3 regions of the Kurthia sp. FSL E2-0154 genome follow, and region 1 is predicted to be linked to each of the others. Evidence: riboswitches for the same ligand, from Rfam matches in the RefSeq annotation. Region 1 holds a riboswitch; each other region holds the start of a gene.
The links. Region 1 has a riboswitch for thiamine pyrophosphate ahead of thiT (energy-coupled thiamine transporter ThiT). Riboswitches for the same ligand answer to the same signal wherever they lie in the genome.
Positions count from the first base shown of each region.

Region 1 (5,146 bases):
TGTGACGTAATTCGTGTGGCTTTGGAGCTGAAATTGGATGTACAACATAACCACGTGGATCTAATCGTTCAATCAAGCGCTTAATCGCGCCACCTTTTCCAGCTGCGTCCATTCCTTCAAAGGCTATAATTAAACCGATATTATTACGATGCAACGTCTGTTGTAACGTTAACATTTTTAGCTGTAATTTTTTTAATTCTTTTTTATACGACTTCTTACTATTGAACTTCTTATCCATATTTAATTCTTCTAAAGATTGAGTCATGTAAACACTCCTTTTCCTGAATCTGATTATATATACCCTTTTTTTATGAAACGTTCACCAAATTGAAAATGATTGCACTATGAAAGACGTGTATAATGATAGTTAGTATTTTTAAATACGAAAAATCTTGATGAGGAGGAGATCTTTTGGGCAGACTATTGTTAATGACAATCAGTTTTTTAGCAATGATGATTGTCAGCGTATCTGCTGCCATTCTTCCATTCAATGGTCAAACGACAGTGGATGTTGCAAATAGCTATACCATTCTAGCTTATCCATCCGACTATGTCTTTTATGTAGTGGCACTCATCTATCTCTCTATATTATATTGGATTTACAAACAATGGCAAATGTTTGCAAAGAAACAATTTGCGATTACACATGTACAAAGTTTTTTATTTACAATTAGTATGGTCCTTTCAATCGTTTGGATTTATTACTGGCAAAATAGTCAGTTCATCATCGCATGTATGATACTCGTATTCAGTACACTTGCACTTGCTGGTATGTATTTATTACTACCTGAAAAGAATACGATGACCACACGCCTACCTATATCACTTTATTTAGCATGGCTCGTATTACTTATTATGTTCAATTTAGCAATCTTACTTGTTGCAGCACGTTGGGATGGTTTTGGATTAAGTCAACCGCTATGGGCCGTCATCTTATTGACTGTCTTTGTAGCCATTGCACTTCACATCCGCTTTCATCATTACGATCCTTACTTCCCGATTCTATTCATCTGGTTCTATTTAGGAATTGCTGTACAAAATAACTTTGAGGAATTATTAGTAACAACAGCTGCATTATTTTTAAGTGGTGTATTACTTGCTGGTATTCTATTTATGCGTAAAAAGCCAAGAACAATCTATTAACATGTTTTACACTATAGAAAAGAGGAGAACGATTTTTTCGTTCTCCTCTTTTTATTAATCAATTTTTGTTGTTAAAATCGGGCCATTTTTTGTCACGATTACTGTATGTTCTAGTTGTGCTACAAATGATTTATCTGGTGTTAAAAACGCCCAACCATCTGTACCTTCAATAATATTTTCAGCTGCTTGTGAGATGAATGGTTCTACTGCGAAAACCATACCTTCTTTCATTAAAGTAGCGTCCCATGCATCATAATAGTTCAATACATATTGTGGTTCTTCATGTAATGAGTGTCCTACACCATGACCTGTTAGGTTCATAATTACTTTTAAACCATTATCATGCGCTTCACGTTCTACAGCTTTACCAATTTGATTCAATTTAGAACCTGGTTTAACCTTTGTCATAGCACGATCAAAAGCTGACTGTGCTACATCACATAATTTTTGTAATTCTGGCTTTTCAGCATCACCTACGATAAATGAAATACCTGTATCTGCATAAAAACCATCCACATGACCTGATACATCAATATTAATCATATCGCCTTCTTTTAGAGGTGTATCGTTTGGAATACCATGTGCTACGACCTCGTTTACACTAATGCATGTGAAACCTGGGAAGTCATATTCTGCTTTTGGTCCAGATACTGCACCTTTTTCTTCAAATAGTTTACCAGCTAATTCATCTAGCTCTTTTGTTGTAACGCCTGGTTTTGTCGCAGCTTTCATTGCCTCGCGAATTTCTGCCATGGCACGACCCGCTTTTAATAACGCATCGATTTCTTGTTGAGTTGTTGCAATCATGTATAACGGTCCCTTCTATATAAAATTCTACTCTTAACTATATCATAATTTTTGTAGATACATATAAAAAGTCTATGCATTCTTTCATACATTCAGTAAAAGTTTTTATTTAGGTGGATATATATATAATAAAAAACGTAACGATTTCTTAGTCGCTACGTTTTTATTCTTAATACGTCTTTTGAACGAATAACTTAGGTGCTGCTCTAAACAATAGATAAATCACGACAGCTGTTAAAATAATAGATGGAATCATATACGAGCTATTATAAACAACCGAATAAATCCACGGGTTTTGGTCGCCCGCATAACTTGCGAAGAATACTGCGCCTGCTACTGTATGTGAAATCAGTCGTAGAATTCCACCAATTGCTGTACCCACTAAAATCCAGCCAAGCATTGCGCCATCTTTTTTCTGTTTTGAAGCACGAATCACCATTGGACGGAAAACGCCTGCAATCCCAACAATTGTGAACGCAAAGAAGTAATCTAAAAACCCTTGTAATGGGGTTAAAATGCTTGCACCTGTTAAAACTTGTAGTACCCCTACAATAAGACCTGTCGCAAGCCCTGGTAATGTTCCCCAACGCATCGCCATCAATACGATTGGTACCATAACTAAACTAATGGAACCACCCTGTGCCCAAATCGAAAACGATAGTTTATCTAAAATAAAACCAATCGCCGCAAAAATGGCCACCTCAATCATCATTAATAATCGTTGTTTGTTCATCTTTATGAACCTCCATTAATTTGATGTCTTACACAATTCCTGTGGTAATCTAGATAAAAAAACGACATCAGGACAGAGCCTGACATCGTTATATGTCGGTTTCTATCCACATTCCTACGCAAGTGTTAACTTACAGGTTCGAAGGGTTGGAGTCGAAACTCTCTCTCAGCACGTATGCACCCCTTGTGGTTTACATCATTATTTTTGAACACTCTCATTCTACTGAATTTAACGAAATATAGCAATAGCATGAAACGATTTCCATTTTTATACGTATATAAGTTATTATGAACAAAAGGGAGGGTTATCATGGAACAGAATAATCGTATTTTATCATCACTTTGTTACTTCAGTATTTTCTTTGCAGGCTTTATTTTACCGCTGATTGTTATGCTCGTTGTAAAAGATCGTGATGTAAAAAAACACGCAACACATGCACTTATTTCTCACTTGTTACTTTATGTTCCTGCAGTTATTTTCTTTATTATTTTAGCAACAATGGGTATCTTTGCATCAGCTGAAATGAGTGATTCAACAGGTGCTGCACTTGGTATAGGTGTCATTATTTTCATCATTTTCATGGCTTTATTCTCATTGGCGATTGTCATTTGGAATATCGTTCGCGGTGTACAAGTATTAACGCAAAAAGAAGCAGATGAGAGATAATTCTCATACTGCTCCTTTTTTTATTTACTGATTGTATTTGTAATGTCGTAGTTTGCCATTTTCTCTGTTAACCAACTTGAATATTGTGCGCTAATTTGCGCTTCAATATACGCTTCTTTTACTTTGTCTTTGACATCTTCATACTTCGCTGTTTTTGCATCGACTGTACCTGTTACTTTGATAATATGGTAACCATAATCTGTTTTGATTTGGTCACTAATATCACCTTTTTTCATGTTGAAAGCTTGTGTTGCAAATTCTTCCACCATTTCTGATTTCGTAAAGTAGCCTAAGTCGCCACCTTTACTTTTCGTCGCAGTATCAGTTGAATATTTCTTCGCCAATTTTGCAAAGTCACCACCTGCATCTAACTCTTTTTTAATTTTTGTCGCAGTTGCTTTTTTCTCTACAAGAATATGACTGGCCTTCACTTGCGCTGCTGTATCGAATGTAGATTGATTTTCTTTTAGATAAGCTTTTAATGTTTCGTCAGATGTATCTAAATCCTTCTCAATCATTTTAGATGCGAGTACATACGTTTTTAAATTCGCTTTAAAATCAGATTTCGACATGTTATTCGATTCAAGTGCTGATTCAAGTGCATCTGCTCCGCCGTATTGTGTTTCGACTTTTTTATATTGTGCATCTACTTCTGCATCACTTGCTGTTACTTTTTGTTTTTCTGCTTCAAGTGTAATTACTTGGTCTTGAATTAATGTTTCAAGTGCTGCACTACCATATTGTTTATTTAAAACATTATTCAGTTGCTGTTGTGTGATTTTCGTATCGCCTACTTTTGCGACATATCCTGTTTTGGCTGTTGCATAATATACACCACTTCCAACAACTAAAACAAAGATGATAGCGATTGCCCAGATCATTCTCTTTTTCATCTATTTGACACTCCTTATTTTTGAACTATCTTCACTATAAAGAAGGAATGTGTCAACGAGATGTCATGCTTCATTTCTTTTCAGTTCAATCACAAAACACGTACCTTGTTCATCGCTATGCACTAAACGTAAGTCACCTTGCATTGACTGTGCCATCATTTTGCTCAGTGGTAAGCCTAATCCTAAACCTCGAATCGCATACTTCTTATTTTCACCTCGGTAAAAACGATCAAAAATAAGTGGCTGTTCTTCTTTCGGAATACCACTTCCCTCGTCTTGAACAAAAATCCGCACCTTTTCTTTATCTGCTTGCAGACGAATATGAATATGACCTTGTTCATGCATTGCCTGTGCTGCATTCGTCCATAAGTTCGTACAAATTTGTTGGAAGCGGACGGGATCAATCGAGAGGTGAATTGGTTCTACATGTTCATCTAATGTAATCTGAACTTGTTCAAACTCTTGTGTAGTTTGCCATTGTTTCATTGTATTTTCTACATACGAATTGATTTCTTTAGTTTCAAATTTAAGTGGGATGGCATTGACTGCAAACGAGTTAAAAGCAAGTAAGTCACCTACCATCGTTTTCATTTTCTTCGTTTCGACCATTGCCATCTGTACAAATTCACGTGCTTCCTCTCCTGTAACAACACCGTCTTTTAATGCTTGAAGTAAGCCGTCAATTGCTGTTACAGGCGTTTTTAATTCATGCGTTACACCTGCTAAAAGCTCTGTGCGCATCGCTTCAAGTTGTTCAAGACGATTCGCCATCTCAGTAAATGACGTGACAAGTTCATATACTTCTCGTTCCTTTGGATGATCTGGCAAAGAGATAGCATAATTCCCTTCTTGGATTTGCTTGGCTGCTACAGCTACCTCCCGAATTGGACGAACTAATCGAGAA
Region 1 is NZ_JBBOPO010000001.1:2,068,550-2,073,695, forward strand. It holds gene MHB75_RS10220 (polyphosphate kinase 2 family protein) at 1-265, opposite strand, end outside; gene MHB75_RS10225 (tryptophan-rich sensory protein) at 412-1,143, shown strand; gene map (type I methionyl aminopeptidase) at 1,198-1,950, opposite strand; gene thiT (energy-coupled thiamine transporter ThiT) at 2,120-2,683, opposite strand; TPP riboswitch at 2,778-2,877, opposite strand; gene MHB75_RS10240 (DUF4870 domain-containing protein) at 2,993-3,349, shown strand; gene MHB75_RS10245 (foldase protein PrsA) at 3,370-4,242, opposite strand; gene MHB75_RS10250 (HAMP domain-containing sensor histidine kinase) at 4,306-5,146, opposite strand, start outside.

Region 2 (5,146 bases), 1.1 Mb from region 1:
TCTTTTTTACAACTTGTATGAAAAATCGGTGATAACATACATTGATCCGCCTCACTCTTATGTAATTCTTCAATAGAATGAACTGATTCGATAATTGAAAATTCTGAAAAGCGCACGCGAATTACGGGAATAGGTAGACTTCTGTAACCAACTTGAACGGTTTGAATTTGATGTGCATGGGCAACATCTAACCGATCATGGACGACCATTTTATGAAGGGGAAAACCAGCTTGTAGACACTGATCTATAAGCTGGTATAACTCCTTTGCTGTGCGCTCATATTCACGAAAATGTAGCGCGTCTATTTCGGTTTCTGCCTGCATGACACGTTTTACAAACTGTTCATTCGTCTGCTTGCCATCTGAAAGAACATGAATCTTCATCTACTTCACCAGTTCTTTATATAGCTCGTCTGTTGGCACCATTTTGTCGGCAATTTTTTGTTGAACGAGCCACTCATTTTGCTTTTCCCAGCTGGCTGGATTATCCGATAAGAACGGCTCTTCCTTCGTCTCCATCTTATCTGTTACAATCTTCAAGCTTTTTTCCTCGATACTTTTCGTCAGTGGGAATTGGTCTTTCTCTTGATGATCTAATAGAATAGCAAGCGATTCATCTGGATTCTTCTTCGTATAATCAAATCCTTGTTTCGCTGCTTCTAAAAATGCTTTTAATGTTGCTTCGTCTTTCGCAATCGTACGGTCACTTGCTACGAAGACGATTTCATGACTCTTTGGTACACCGAATTCCGATGGGTCCATTGTTGAAATCGGATAGCCCTTTTCCTCCATGACAGGTAGCTCATGGTTAATTAGACCACCTGCTAAAACATCCACTTTTTTCGTAATGAGTGCGGATACTAATTCAAAGCCGACGTCGACTAACTTCACTTGATTCGGGTCGCCCCCATCTTCTTTTACCATCGCTTTAATTGTCGCTTCACTTAATGGTGTACCGCCATAACCAACTGTTTTTCCTTCTAAATCGCGTGGGCGCTGAATATTCGATTCTTTTAGTGACATCAATTGACTAAGTGGTGATTGGACAATCGTACCAATCGACTGAATTGGAACTCCTTCATTCGCACGTGCCATAATGACATCTTGCTGATAGTAAATACCAATGGTTGATTTTCCAGCAGCTGTTAAAGTCAGTGGGTCTGTTGGATTCGATGGATATTGTAGTTTGACATCAAGTCCTTTTTCTTTAAAATAACCTTTTTCCATCGCTACATAGAGAAAGCTATGAATCGCATTCGGATACCAATCGAGCATAACTGTCACTTCTTTTAATTCTTTACCATCTTTTGCTTTACTTGAACAACCTGCTAATACGACAACTAACAAACTACATAGTACAAAAAATTTCATCAAACGCATTAATCTTTCCTCCAAACGATATATTTTTTTTCAATGATTCGAATGATGAAGACAGCGATGATCGCCATCGTAGATAATAGAACGATGGGCGCAAATACACCTGCTCCGTCTAACTGTGTCATCATTCGTTTACTGAAGTAACCGAGACCTGCCTGTGCTCCGAGCCACTCCCCAACAGCTGCGCCGATAATACTGAGCGGTACAGCGATTTTAAAAGCAGAGAATAGCTGTGGTAGCGCTGACGGAAGTTGTAGCTTCCAAAAAATTTGCCATTTTGTCGCCCCGTACGTTCGCATGAGTTCTTCTAGTTCACGCTTTGTGCTACGCAGTCCATCAAACATACTCATCGCAATCGGGAAAAACGCAATGAGGACGGTCACAAGCACCTTACTCCAAATCGTGTAACCGAACCATAAAACAAAAATGGGCGCGAGTGCTGTAATGGGAATCGTCTGTGACGCGACGAGTAGCGGATAGAATGCGCGCTCCGACCAATGACTGAGGTGCATCATAATCGCGAGACCAATGCCTAAAATAATTGAAATTAGTAAACCAATCCAAAGTACTTGTAGTGTTGCAGGTAAATGGACGGTAAATAGAGCTTCTCTAAAATCCCACATCTTTTGTAAGATGGCCGTTGGAGACGGTAAGATGTACATCTCATTTAGCCAGCGCGCAAATACTTCCCAAATGAGTAGCAGTCCCACACTCACATAAATCGCAGGTGCATTTTTTCTCATAATTGCTGACGTCCTTGTTGCAACATGTGAATCAGTTGTTGCTTCACGTCTTGCACCTCCTTACTTGCTAAATCTGAACGCTGTCTTTTATGTTCCATTGGGACAATCGTTTCGTGTAGCGTATGAATTGGTGTCTGCTGTACAGTTAGAATACGATCTGATAAATAGAGCGCTTCATCCACATCATGCGTAATAAATAAAATGGTTTTACGCCATTTCTTCGCTTGTATGTATAACCAATCTTGTAACTCCATCTTCGTCAGTGCATCGAGCGCACTAAATGGTTCATCGAGTAACAGTACATCTTGTGAAGCATTCAATGCACGAATGAATGCAACACGTTGACGCATGCCACCCGATAAGTCTTTTGGTTTTTTATGCATGTAAGCTCCTAGACCAAATTCCTCGAGTAACGCCTTACTCTGTTCTTCTGCTCTCTTTTTCGGTATTCGCTGACATTCTAATGGCAACAATGTATTTTGTAATACGGTTCGCCAAGGGAGCAGTAAATCTTGCTGTGGCATATAGCCTACAGGTTGTTTCGCTACGGTCACTTGTCCCGACTGTGCCTGAGATAGACCTGTAATGAGACGAAAAATCGTACTTTTTCCGCAACCACTCGGACCAATTAACGAAACGAATTCACCTTCTTGAATGGAAAAATGAACATGGTCTAAAATGGGTTGTTCTTCGTAACGAAAACAGACATCTTGTAAAGCTAAACTCTCCAATGATCTTCCTCCTCTATAAAAAAAGCCATCTCGACAAAGAATCGAAATGGCTGCAAATGACAGAATCATCGCATGCCACTTCCCTACGCTAGTCCGAACTAGATCAGGTAATAAGGGTTAAGATATTGAAACCTCTCTCAGCACGTAAAAACGGCACCCCTAGTGGTGAAGCATTATGAAATTAGAAAAAGCCCCTGTCTCCATACACGTATCGAAACAGGGACCTGAAATTGTTTTTTCGGTCGAAACGGCTTCCCTACGCTAGTATGAACTAGATCAGGTTGAAAGAATCCAGAGCTTACGGCTCCATCTCAGCTGGCAACACCAGCACTCCTAGCACACTATGATTTTGTTAAGGTGAGTATAGCACTCCCTAGTAATTTATGCAATAGTTGGTTTTATTTTCATTACCAAAGTGGTTTATCCTCTTTGTCGACACGAATAAAGAGCGGTGAAAATAATATAAAGTAAAGAACATACACGATGATGACACCAATAATATACGCTATGTGAATTCCGTATAGATTCGCTCCGATTGACAATGCGCCTAACACAAGACTTAGCAGGAAGCCTTGTAGATCAATGCGCCTTTTATTTAAATAAATCGGTTGTGCACAATGTTCACATGTTTGATATTTCTTCATACCCCACTGAAGTTTCCACGCCGTCCGATAGTCGAGCACTTCGTCGCAATGTGGACAAGTTACCTCCTCACGATTTTTCATGACAAGCCATAAAATAAAGCTTAAAACAATAAAAGCAATTCCTACGTATAGAGCGTTTTGATTACGGTACAGTATAAAAATAAATATTGTAAAGGCATATGTGTACCCCAGTATATCTTTCGTTCCTTCTAATAACTTCATGGCATTTGGACGGCTCATTCGAATATGGTTTTTATTGAATGTACCAATAATTGATACAAATATACCGATTAATACACAATAAAAAATATTTTGGGTTTTCAAATAGATATACCCTGCTAATAACAAGTTCAAAAAGAGGATTATTTTCCCGAAGATATTTTTCACTTTATTTTGATATTCATAGGATTCTTTCTTCTCTTTTTCAATGAATAATGTTGAAAATAAAGTGGGTATACATAAAATAAATGCGATGAGTGCTATCTCCATAACACTTGGTTTTAATTTGAAAAAGAGTTCCGTTTCCTCTACACTGTCAGACCATTTATAAATCTTATCTGTATCAAGTTCTTTTACATAATACTGTGTATCCTCGTCATTCGAAAATAGTAAAAAGGTTTCGACTTCGTTGTTCTCTTTCGTTACTTCGACAACATAGTATAAAGAAGGTGGTTCTATTTCTTTTTTTATAACAGGACTCGCCTTTAATTTTTTTTGAAATGTTTCAAATTTAGAAGAAGATAGTTCTCGCTCGCTTGAAAACCATCGATTCGTTAATGTTGTTCCGTCTTCTTCATAACGTGCTTCTGTATCAATTCGAATCGACTGAATCCCATCTTCTGCTTGTCCAACACGTGTCGTTTGTTGTTGGAAAATCATAAGAAGAATGCCAGCGAATACGACCATCATACAAGCAGTTAATAGGAGTGGTTTATAGATGACTTTTCTTCTCTCTTTTTTTCCTTTTTGAATCATTCGCTCTTTTACCTGTTCTGACATTTTATATTGATTCATCTCTCGTTGAAATGATTGTTTAAAATTCTTCATCAAAATAAACCTCCTTTAACGATTGTTTGAGTTGCTGTTTCGCACGCTGGTGACGCGTTTTTACAGTGTTCAGTGGAATCGATAAAATCTCACTAATTTCTGCAAGCGTATATTCCTCAAAATAATGAAATAAAATAATGGCACGATACTTTTCATCTAGTTGTAAAACAGCATCTACTACTTCTCCATTTCTTTCTTTTCTTCCATAAAGATTCGCTGGGTTAATCGTCGAATCGCCTATGTCGACTTCCTTCTCTTTTGTAAAAAAGAAGCGCCACTTCCCTTTCTTTTTTCGTAAATAATCTTGACTTTTATGTACCGTTATTTTGGCTAAATAGGTCTTTAAAGAGGCACGTTGTTCAAAAGCATGTTCATTTCGATAATGTGCGAGTAGAACATCTTGTACAATTTCTTCTGCTGCTCCGCAGTCTTTTACATAAATAAAAGCAACACGATAACAATAATCTGCATATGCCTCAATCAGTTCTTCCATCGTCATATTTTCACCCTTTCACCTCTATCGTCGCATACTTTTTATAAAAGGTTTCATTTTTTTGAAAATATTTTTAAAAATAAAAAAGCTATCTATTGAATGATTGGGAATC
Region 2 is NZ_JBBOPO010000001.1:995,590-1,000,735, reverse strand. It holds gene MHB75_RS04800 (thiamine phosphate synthase) at 1-383, opposite strand, end outside; gene MHB75_RS04795 (ABC transporter substrate-binding protein) at 384-1,379, opposite strand; gene MHB75_RS04790 (ABC transporter permease) at 1,379-2,119, opposite strand; gene MHB75_RS04785 (ABC transporter ATP-binding protein) at 2,116-2,892, opposite strand; TPP riboswitch at 2,914-3,021, opposite strand; TPP riboswitch at 3,087-3,195, opposite strand; gene MHB75_RS04780 (TIGR04104 family putative zinc finger protein) at 3,258-4,541, opposite strand; gene MHB75_RS04775 (RNA polymerase sigma factor) at 4,528-5,034, opposite strand.
Region 2: it holds a riboswitch for thiamine pyrophosphate, as region 1 does, so the genes downstream of both, MHB75_RS04785 (ABC transporter ATP-binding protein) here and thiT (energy-coupled thiamine transporter ThiT) in region 1, are expected to answer to the same signal.

Region 3 (5,146 bases), 350 kb from region 1:
AGATAAAAATAGCTGATCCATAAGTATCGAAAACTCTTCAGCTTTTTCATAGCGTTGATTATGGGGTGGTAATGCCTCCATACTATGATTACGAGCTTCATTGTCACTCATTGATGTAACGAGATTCCAACCTACGCGCCCTTCGGTAAGATGATCTAAACTTAATAGCTGTCTAGAAGCTGTATAGGGATTAGAAAAAGTACTTGAAATAGTGGCAACTAAACCAATATGATGGGTTACTTGAGAAATAGCTGTTAAGTTAATTAGTGGATCAAACCAAAATGCAGGCATGACTTGTGCATCATTTGCTGGAAAAGCATGATGATCTGCAAAAAATACAGCGTCTAACAATCCTTTTTCCGCTAGTTGAGCTAATTCTTGATAATAAGAGATACTTCCAATATCCTCAATGCGTGAATTGTCCATTAGCCAAGCTGCTTGATGATGACCACAACCATATAGTAAAACACCTATATGTAACTGTTTTTCTGTAGTTTTTAACATGATTTACACCTCGATTTATTTTGGATAGAGATTAGTTCATTGTTAAACCACCATCTACTGTAAAGTTCTGTCCTGTAATTCCATGTGCTTTTTCGGAACATAGATACGCTACCATATTGGCAACATCTTGTGGTGTGGTTACTTTTCTTAAAGGTGTAGATTGAGAGATTAAATCGAATACTTCAGGTGTTGTAACAGCACTGGCATCTGTTGTTTTTAAAAGACCTCCTGAAACAACATTTGCTCGGATGCCATAAACGCCTAATTCTGAAGCGAGATTACGTGTGAAACCAATCAAAGCTGCTTTAGCAGTTGTGTATTCATGGTAGGGTACGACAGGATTTTGAAATAAATTAGTACCAATACTAATAATGCTACCATTTTTTCTTTCAATAAATTGCGGAATTACACTCTGGCTTGTATTGAATGCCGCTTTTAACGTACCATCCAGCTGTTTTTGATAATCATCCCAAGAAAGGTCTTTGAAAGATTTTTGTTTAATCGGATCAAATTTAAAGTCGATTAATGCATTATTTACAACAGCGTCTATTTGACCAAAGTGTTCTGTTGCCATGTTCATTAATTGATCGACTTCTTGTCGATTCGTTACATTAGCTTGAATAGCAATCGCTTTGTCTTCACCAATTTCAGCTACTAATTTTTCAGCAGCTTCTTTACTTTGATAATAATTAATGACAACTTGAAAATCTTGTTGTGCAAGTGTTTTGACAATAACTGCACCTAACCCTCTACTCCCACCTGTGACTACTACTGTTTTTTTCATTCAAAACAACTCCTCTTAATTTATTTTAACTTAAAAAAATACACAACCTTCGTAGGAAAGTTGTGTATAACAAATCATTGCATAACAAAAAAGTATAGACTTTTTTCAGTATGTATAGAATTGACACTTTCCTACGCTAGTATTAACTAGTTCAGGTTCAAAGGGTTTGAGTAGGACTCATCTCAGTTAAATAACACCCCTAGTGTAGACCTATTAAGTTACATTGAATACTAACTTATAAGGTTTATATTGTCAAATTTGTTTATTATTTATAACGATAATAAACAAAAGTTTGTTTTTATAAACATTTGACATATAACTTAATTTTGTTTATGATGTAAACAAATAAAACTTAGGGTGATGACATTGACGGAGAGAGAACAAGCACTGATTCAACTCATTAAGGAAAACCCGTTTATGCAGCAACAAGAGATGGCTGAAAAATTAGAAATGTCGAGACCGGCTCTAGCTAACTTAATATCGGGGTTAGTGAAAAAGGGTAAAATTATAGGGAGAGCGTATGTGTTGCCAAAAGAAAACAAAATTATATGTATTGGTGGAGCCAATATGGACCGAAAACTTCATTTGAAGGGACAGGTTCAGATGGGGACATCAAATCCTGTAACATCTACAGAAAGTGTAGGCGGCGTAGCGCGAAATATTGCTGAAAACTTGGGAAGACTTGGACATCAAGTGAGTTTACTGACGACTGCTGGAAAAGATTCTGATTGGCAAGCAATTGTTGCAGCTTCGAATGCTTTTATTCATTTAGAAGAAGTCGAGCAGTTGGAACAATGTTCAACAGGTTCTTACACAGCCATTATGGATGAACAAGGCGAATTGGTTATGGCAACAGCGAATATGGACGTCTATGATGCATTAACACCACAAATTCTAATGAAGCATGAACATGTTTTATCAACTGCTCAGGCAATTATAGTTGATTTGAATTGTCCGAAAGAAACAGTTGATTATATTCAACAATTTGCAGTAACGAGAGAAGTACCTCTTATTATTGTGCCGGTATCTTCTCCAAAGATGAACCGTATGCCAACAACATTAGAAGGCGTTACATGGTTCATCTGTAATACAGATGAAGCCGAAACATTAACAAATCGTACGATTACATCAGAAGCAGATTATTTACAAGCAATTCAAGAAATCGCTCAGATGGGCGTAGAAAATGTCGTAATTACAGCTGGCGCAAAGGGAGTTTATGCTGCAAACAAGAACTTGATGCCAACACATTTTGAAGCACGAGCAGCAAATCAAATTGAGGATGTTACAGGCGCAGGAGATGCATTCGTCTCAGCAGTTGTACATGCTTGGTTAGAGAAGTACACATTTGAACAGACGATTCAAGCAGGATTAATCAATGCGAAAAATACGCTTGAATCTAAGTTTACTGTACGTCCTGAATTAACAAAACAATCGTTAGAACAAGAACTGGAGGATTAATTATGAAACAATACATCGAATTATCAAAAGAAGTACAAGAAGGAATGGACGCTGGTAAAGCTATCGTTGCATTGGAATCAACAATTATCTCACACGGTATGCCCTACCCACAAAATGTACAAACAGCACGTGAAGTAGAACAAATCATTCGTGAATATGGTGCAGTTCCAGCAACAATCGCAATTATCGACGGTAAAATCAAAATCGGTTTATCAGATGAAGAATTAGAAATGTTCGGTAATGCGGATAATGTAGCAAAAGCTTCTCGTCGTGATATTCCATACTTAATCGCAACGAAAAAAATCGGTGCAACAACAGTAGCGGCAACAATGATTGCAGCTGAATTAGCAGGAATCGAGTTATTCGTAACAGGTGGTATTGGTGGCGTTCACCGCGGCGCAGAAACAACAATGGATATTTCAGCTGACTTAGAAGAATTAGCAACTTCTAAAGTAGGTGTTGTATGTGCAGGTGCAAAATCAATTTTAGATATTGGTTTAACACTTGAATTCTTAGAAACAAAAGGTGTGCCTGTTATTGGATACGGTACAGACGAATTACCAGCATTCTTCACACGTAAATCAGGATTTGATGTAAACTTCCGTCAAGATACACCTGCAGAAGTTGCAGCAACTTTACGTACAAAATGGAACTTAAATATGGCTGGTGGCGCGGTAATCGCTAACCCAATCCCAGAAGAAGATGCATTAGACCATGACTTCATTACAAATATTATTCATGAAGCATTAAAAGAAGCAGAAGAAAATAATATTCAAGGTAAATCAGTTACGCCATTCTTATTAGGTAAAGTAAAAGAGTTAACAGAAGGTAAGAGCCTAGTAGCTAACATTGCATTAGTAAAACACAATGCGCATATCGGTGCTCAAATCGCAGTTGAATTAAATAAAACAAAATAATATACGAACGGAAACCTTTCGATTTGAGGGGTTTCCGTTTTGTATTTCACATGTTTCGTATTAGAATAAGAAAGGATGAAAACAATAGAGTTAGGGATGAAAAAAATGATACCAAACTGGATTGAGCAACGCACGTCATTAACACCTCATCGTGTAGCATTAACTTTTCAAGATGAGAAATGGACGTATGAACAGCTATCCGAACAATCAAAATATTATGCTGGTGCTATAAAAGCTGCCGGTTTACATGAAGGACAACGCGTTGCCATTTTTGGGCGGTCAACACCGCATCTTATTCGGACGATTTTTGCATGTATGCAATTGCGTATCGAGATGGTGTTATTAAATTTACGATTAACAGAAGCAGAGCTTGCTTATCAAATTCAGGATGCACAAGTAGATGCATTACTTGTGGATGACGATTTAGTAGAACAATTACCTTCTACGCATAAATTGCAAATTCTATTTTCTGATTTAATGACCTCACAAGAAAAGGCAGAGGTAATTAAACATTGGTCACGAGATGAAACAATGACGATTATGTACACATCAGGTACAACTAGTAAACCAAAGGGTGTTCGTCAAACGATTGGTAATCATATGGCGAGTGCGACTTCAGCACTTTATAATACAGGTTTAGTAGAAGATGAAGCATGGATTTGTACAGTCCCTATTTTCCATATTAGCGGGTTCTCTATGCTGTGCAAATGTATTTTACATGGTGTTCGACTAGATTTGTATGAGAAATATACAGTCGAAGAAGTAGCGACACAATTAATTGAAGGTACAGCGACTCGTATGTCAGCTGTCGCGGTCATGTTAGAGAAGTTAGTGTCTTATATTGAAGACCAAGAACAGCGGGTATCACCAAAGTTCCAATTACTATTAGTAGGTGGTGGTCCTGTTCCCAAAAGCTATTTAACACGTGCAGAAGCCATTGGTCTACGTGTAGCGCAAACATACGGCATGACGGAAACAGCAAGCCAAGTAGCGACACTCTCCAGTAAAGACGCGCTTCGTAAAGTGGGTTCTGTTGGAAAACCACTGATGTTTAACGAAATTTGTATTGCAGGAGCAGAAAGACCATTTGACCATGGAGAGATTTGTGTAAGAGGAGACAGTGTGACACCAGGTTATGTTGGACAACATGCTCATATTAAAACACAGGTAGACGGTTTTTTACACACAGGAGATATTGGCTATTTTGATGATGAAGGTTACCTTTATGTAGCAGATCGTCGTTCAGATTTAATTATCTCAGGTGGAGAAAATATTTATCCAGCTGAAATTGAAAATGTATTAGCAGGGCATCCGCATATTGCCGCAGTTGGTGTATGTGGTGTCCAAGATGAGATATGGGGACAAGTTCCGGCTGCCTTTATTATGTCAAAAGAGACAACATTGAATGCAGAAACGATTTTAGCCTTTTGCGAAGATAAATTAGCGAAATATAAACTACCCAAACAAATTCATTTCGTCGAAG
Region 3 is NZ_JBBOPO010000001.1:1,714,917-1,720,062, reverse strand. It holds gene MHB75_RS08415 (NtaA/DmoA family FMN-dependent monooxygenase) at 1-504, opposite strand, end outside; gene MHB75_RS08410 (3-oxoacyl-ACP reductase) at 536-1,288, opposite strand; TPP riboswitch at 1,400-1,499, opposite strand; gene MHB75_RS08405 (carbohydrate kinase) at 1,649-2,746, shown strand; gene MHB75_RS08400 (pseudouridine-5'-phosphate glycosidase) at 2,749-3,663, shown strand; gene MHB75_RS08395 (o-succinylbenzoate--CoA ligase) at 3,739-5,146, shown strand, end outside.
Region 3: it holds a riboswitch for thiamine pyrophosphate, as region 1 does, so the genes downstream of both, MHB75_RS08410 (3-oxoacyl-ACP reductase) here and thiT (energy-coupled thiamine transporter ThiT) in region 1, are expected to answer to the same signal.